Regions from separate parts of the Shewanella sp. LZH-2 genome, predicted to be linked through region 2. Evidence: riboswitches for the same ligand, from Rfam matches in the RefSeq annotation. Region 2 holds a riboswitch; the other holds the start of a gene.

Region 1 (3,156 bases), 230 kb from region 2:
GCTAACCAAGCATCACGGGTATAGTTAAGGGCTAGATTACCTAAAACATAGCTAGATAATTTATCGCCTTCGTTGCCGTTATCGCCTTCAATAAAACGATCGCCCGTGTAAATTGCCTCAGCAAATACTTGGAAATGCTCGGCAAAATCCATGCTGACATAACCGCGCCCCGTATGCTCCGCAACCCAAGACAATTGCTTGCCATCATTCACCCCATCGGTAAATTCGGCATCAATATAGTTATATTCCAAGCCTAAGGTGAGGGCTTGAGTGACCTGCCAATCCCAATCGGCACTCGCGCCATAGCGGCGTGAAGCATCGGCATTGACGTTGGCGCCTTGGAAGCTGCCACCAACAGGTTTTTCCGCACTCGGGTCGAAGACAATTTCATCTTCTAAATCGAGGCGATATAGGCTGACGCGTAGGCTTTGGCTAGCCACAGTCCAATCCCAACCCGCCTCATAGGAACGGCCTGTCTGTGGCTTTAAGCCATAGACATCTTTCGGGGTGTAAGCTTGCTCATCGACCTTAGCAAAGCGGAAGTTTTCATCGCCACGTAGATAGAATCTGTGCTCGGCGCTCGGACGGTAATTTAAACCGAACTCGAATGCGGTCGCATCTTCATCTAAATCGATGCCGTTTGGATACACATTGCCATCGACCAGATCGTCGGTCACCCGCGCATAACGGCCGCCCACTACATAGCTTAAGGTGTGGCTTAATGGCACAGTGGCTTGCAGGTAAGCACTTTGCATTTCCTGCACGTTGCTGCGCGCCATAGAGTCAAACTCGGCCTTACCACGGCTGATGTCTAAACCAGTGACTAGGTTTAGCTCACCTTGACGGGTGCTGTAATTAGCAAGTGCTTTAGGGCTAAACATCAGCAGCGAGCGAGTATTTTGGCTACCTGCGCCCCAGTTTAATGAGGTCACTAAGGTATCGCTGTAATCCAGATCCGCCGCTAAGGCCCAGTTTTGGTTAAGCTGATGCTGATAACCACTGCGTGCAGCCGTGGTCATCTCATGAACATATTCGCTTTTATTGGAAGACTGGCGTGGGTCTTCTTTGAACTGATTTACGGTCAACGAGCCCGGATTTTCACGGTCATCATCGTAGTAGCTGGTTTCAACAAAGAAAGAATCGGTAGCGGTTTTATATTGAATGCGGCCAAGGATAGAACCCGTTTCATTGGCGTTATGCTGACGATAGTTGTCACCTTGGTTGTAGCTTCCGGTCAAGAAATAGCGCCAATCCTTGTTGATTGCGCCAGACACATCGCCGCGACCTTCATAGGTATTAAAGCTACCGCCGGATAATTGCACGCTGCCACCGGTATTCTCAGGCGATTTAGTCACAATATTGATCACGCCACCCACGGCTTGATCGCCATAGAGCACGCCCGCACTGCCGGATAAAATCTCGATGCGTTCAACCTGATTTAAGGGAATTGCATTCAGGCTAGGCGCAGCAATATCAATGTTATTCAGACGGCGACCATCGAGCAAAATCAAGGTGTTGTTTACCGCTGTGCTGGCGCTAAAACCGCGCATCGCAAAGCTAGTACCAATATTGTTATCCGAAATTTGAATACCGCTCTGACCACGTAAGACGTCAGTCAAATTAGTCGCGCCACTCATTTCAATCGCCGCAGCATCAATCACATTCACATTAGCGGCAATATTTAACGGGGTCTTATCAGCACGGCCAATCACCACGATATGCTCATCGACGTTGGCGGCATGAGTTTCATCGGCAGCCACAGCGGGCGCGATAATTGATACACTGCAAAGGCTGCCAATCAGCAGCGCAATTTTGGTTGGATGTGTTCCCATTTTACCTTTAACTCCTACAAGGAAAACGGGGCATTAGCGCCACGATACCGTTGATTCAGTAGAAAACACTGATAGTCACTATCGCATTTTGAGATCTGCCCACCGAAATCTCAAAAACACCTTTAGGGCCGGTCTCCGGACTTAGGCTATATCCATCTCAACTTGAGATGAACGCGAAACTGACCTTTACACACTCGATTACAGGGCTCATCGTGAACGCCTATCAAATGCGGTCGTCTCTCACCTTTTACCGTTGCGGGGGCAGTGCCAGAATTTCACTGGCTTCCCGATTATCTCGCGACTTCATCATCGCAAGCACCACAGAAGGTTGACTCAAAATTAGGTTCAAAGGGCGTCAAACCTGTTAACGCCCAACAAGGCTCAGAATATTAAAGACCTAAGCGCGCGCATTATAGACGTCTATACGGATGAAAGTCCATTAATCTCAGATTGGCGAGAAAGCTCAGATGAGTTAGAAAACGCCATCCCAGTTTTTTGCCGCAGGTTGGGGTCTGTCTTTGCTCAAAATCGCCTGACGCTGCTCAGGGCTTTCGCATTGGGCAACCGGGCTTAAATCCAGCGGCTTAATCACTAACGAGTCAGCAGGTTGCACAGGCGACTTGTCGAACATGGGCAAATTCATCGACCAAGAGACCAACTCCCCCTTGTCGCTAATGCCAACATAACCGTCATTTGCGCCATCTAACCACTTGAGGCGCGGAATACGTGCCATTAACTTTTCCACATTATCACGGTTGGCGCGATATCCAACGGGCACCACTTTGCCATCGGGACGCGTAAACACAAAGGAGGATGGTCCTTGAGTAATAACACTGCCTTCCTGCCAATATTTATCAAGAATCTCTTGGGCATAGTGAAAGCCAAACATATACGCGTAGTCAGTGTCGTCGGCCACAATTTGCGGCACCGCCTTATCCCGCAGTAATAAAAACCCTGAGCCGACACTGATAATCTCCTTCACGCCTGTAATGTCGGTTTTTTTAATCCAATCGACGCCACAGTTAATCCCATCGCCCCAAAAATGCGCATCCCCCGTAGGACTTAACACCGCAAATGCGCAATTGTTTGCCGTCATACTCGCCACGTCTTTTAAGGCACTGCGGATAGGATAAGTATCACTGCGCCAGCCCCAACTCACTACTGAGCCGTCCTTTTTCAAGGCGGCATAGGTGTGTTGAAAATATTCGATCTTCGCCACATCCGTAAGCTGCGGGAGCAACTTTTTCATATTGGTCGACTCTTCAATCTGGCCCCAAATCACTGCACTGCCCTGTTTTTTGAGTGCGACAAAACTGCGTCCCTT
Region 2 (3,156 bases):
GTTTGCAGCACACTGCCCGCTAAAGACAGCCCCGCCCCCGCCACAAACGCGAGCAATATCCGTGGCAACCTTAATTCCATCACAATCCGCTCCGTCATCGAGGCGGCAGTTGACGCATCGTCGTTGGCGAAAAATTGATTGAATAATTTAATAAACACATGCAGCACATCTAAAAAGCTGATATTTGCCGCGCCAAAACTGGCGGCCGCAATCGGGGTCAGCAGAGCAAAACCCACCAAGCCAAGAATCAGCCATTGCTGGCGGGTTAATGGCGTTAAAATATGGGTTAAAAGATTCATCATTATCAGCTTAAACGTGTGAATCATGGCGTGTTTATCTCCCCGTTGATGTTATGGGGAGCGGATACAACCACATCATCCGTCGGTGATTTTTGATAACCATAAAAGTAATTAATTAAAGGATTGGCATGTTGTGGATGGGGCATCACTTGAGCGCAAACACCAAAAACTTGGGCAATGCGCTCCTCTGTTAATACCTCACTCGGCGTGCCCATGGCGCTCACTTGCCCCTTATCCAGTAGCAGCAAACTATCACACAGGGCACTTGCTAAATTCAGATCATGAATAGAGGCAATGACACTAATGCCAAGGCTTCGAACCAACTCCAAAATTTGTATTTGATAGCGCACATCGAGGTGGTTTGTGGGTTCATCTAAAATCAGTAACTGAGGTTGTTGCACAATAGCGCGGGCAATCAGTGCCCGTTGTTTCTCGCCACCGGAGAGCCGCTCATATTGCTGATAGCGCTTATGGCTAAGACCTACCTTTTCAAGCGCCTTGATAATTTTTTCACTATCACCGCTGGAATTAGTATCGAACATCCCTTTGTGGGGCGTGAGCCCCATAGCAACGAGTTGCTCTGTGGTCATATCAAAATAGTGCGGCGTATCCTGCTGCACCACAGCTACTTTGCAGGCAAATGCCTTGGGCGAAAGCTCGTTAATGTCCTGCGAAAACAAACTGATTTGCCCCAGAGTTGGGCGAATAAAACGATATATACAACGCAGTAAACTGGATTTACCCGCACCGTTAGGGCCGATTAATCCCAGCATTTCACCGCGTTGTAGGGCAAAGTTAATCCCTGAAAGAATGGTTTTGCCTTCGATGGTCCAACTTAATTGGCTGACATTGAGTGCCACATTAGCTAGCACCGCCGAAGATTGCACATCTGTTGACGTGGAAGGCTTCATTTAAAGCAGCTCCCACAGGCATATTTTGTACCCAAACCCAGTAGCACCATGGGCCACAGGGCGAAACGTATCAATATCATTTTCTGCTCCCTCGAGTCACCCGCTCGAGAACTAAGGCTGCACGCAGCGAAAACAGAAATAGGCAGGTCTCCTGACTTGTAGCAAAGAAGGTTCTAGGTTCTAGGTTCTAGGTTCTAGGTTCTAGGTTCTAGATTCTAGGCTCTAGGTTCTAGGCACTTCTTTTAACTACTCACAGTTGCGGGTACAGTTCGGGCAGGCTGACGGGCAGCACCCCGATTCCCTATTATGTTTGGGTTGATTCGGCGTTTATAACGACTATTGCCTTAAGCGAATAGCGCAGGATAAAGCGAAATTCCCAACACCTATTTCTGCGACATTTAAACTTAGCGAACACAATGTGCTATCTGGCTCAAACGTCAGGGAAAAGCATTATCCTATATCTTGCTCATTAGGCAATGCAGTTTAAATCAGAAAATGTTCATCATCCCATTTAGCATAAGATTTCAAACTCAATCAGCATGGCCCGATGGCCAGTCTAAGCGCCAGTATCGAGTCCCATGTTTATCTTCGAGTACATTAATCGTCACCACCGCGGCAACCGGTAAAGTCAGTTGACTGTAAAACCCTACCGTTCTCACCGCCCCCAATGCTCTTGCCATTAAATGACGGATCACCCCGCCGTGGGTCAAAACCCAGATATTGGCTGTGGGTGCATCGGCATTACACTCGCCGTGGGCCTGTTCATCATCCAACGCCAGCAGGGCAAACTCTTTATTGAGGATCTGCTCTATTGCGCCATCGATACGAGCCTCAAAACTTGCCATCGTTTCACCATTGGGCGGCGACACGGTCCAAGGATCTTGCCAATAGGCCGCCATGCGCTCACCATCCTGTTGATATAACTCATCGAGCAAGCGACCATCCCAATCGCCAAAATCCATTTCCTGTAGATCCTCCAGCAGGTTGACCTCAAGCGGCGAAGGCGTTGGTGCAGCTAAATGTGAACTCCCAGACAAGCTGGAATGCGGCTCCAGCGCCAACACCTTGGCAAATTCAGCGCAGCGCCTTGAGGTAGAGCTGTAAATACCGTGGCACTCTCTGGCCTGCAAAGTGACTGCCGCTGACATCTGCCGCCAGCCCTTCTCGCTCAGTGGAACATCGACTCTGCCACGTAAAATCGCCCCGCCTTCGCATTCCCCGTGGCGTAACAGTAATAAGCGAACTTGTTTCATATATGCCTTTTAAAAATCTTAGGATCTAGATTCTAGATTCTAGATTCTCGCTCCTAATGACTTTCACCTTGCCCTGACAATCCGATGTCGCGTATTATGGACGTCTATACGTATAAATGTCCAAATCATAACGAACGACATTCAATAATAAAATGCAATTTACCGCAGAATTGCATATTTTTGGACTCAACTTAGCTGTAGTAAAGGTAATCATTTATGGCGATATCTCTCCATCGAGCCAGCCAAACACTGGCAGACATTCGCAACCAGTTGTCAAAGCGCATTCTAATTTTAGACGGCGCCATGGGCACTATGATCCAAGGCTACAAGCTAGAAGAAGCCGATTACCGTGGCGAGCGTTTCAAGGATTGGCATACCGACGTTAAGGGCAATAACGATCTCTTAGTGCTCACACAGCCACACATCATCAAACAAATTCACACCGACTACCTATTAGCTGGTGCCGATATTATTGAAACCAACACTTTCAACGCCACCACTATCGCCATGGCCGACTACGATATGCAGTCGCTGTCCGCCGAAATTAACCGTGAAGGTGCGCGCCTCGCCCGTGAGGCCTGTGATGAAATCGAAAAAGCCACGGGTAAACCACGTTATGTCGCCGGTGTGTTAGGACCCACTAACCGTACCTGCTCTATCAGCCCCGATGTTAACGATCCCGGATATCGTAAT

What was found. Region 2 has a riboswitch for cobalamin ahead of JM642_RS16050 (ABC transporter ATP-binding protein). Riboswitches for the same ligand answer to the same signal wherever they lie in the genome.
Region 1: linked by a shared signal. The riboswitch ahead of JM642_RS16950 (TonB-dependent receptor) and the one ahead of JM642_RS16050 (ABC transporter ATP-binding protein) in region 2 are both predicted to bind cobalamin.

What each region holds. Positions count from the first base shown of each region.
Region 1 covers NZ_CP069350.1:3,858,732-3,861,887, forward strand. The annotation lists gene JM642_RS16950 (TonB-dependent receptor) at 1-1,832, opposite strand, end outside; cobalamin riboswitch at 1,941-2,170, opposite strand; gene JM642_RS16955 (hypothetical protein) at 2,305-3,156, opposite strand, start outside.
Region 2 covers NZ_CP069350.1:3,633,020-3,636,175, forward strand. The annotation lists gene JM642_RS16045 (iron ABC transporter permease) at 1-326, opposite strand, end outside; gene JM642_RS16050 (ABC transporter ATP-binding protein) at 323-1,210, opposite strand; cobalamin riboswitch at 1,334-1,565, opposite strand; gene JM642_RS16055 (histidine phosphatase family protein) at 1,741-2,463, opposite strand; gene metH (methionine synthase) at 2,680-3,156, shown strand, end outside.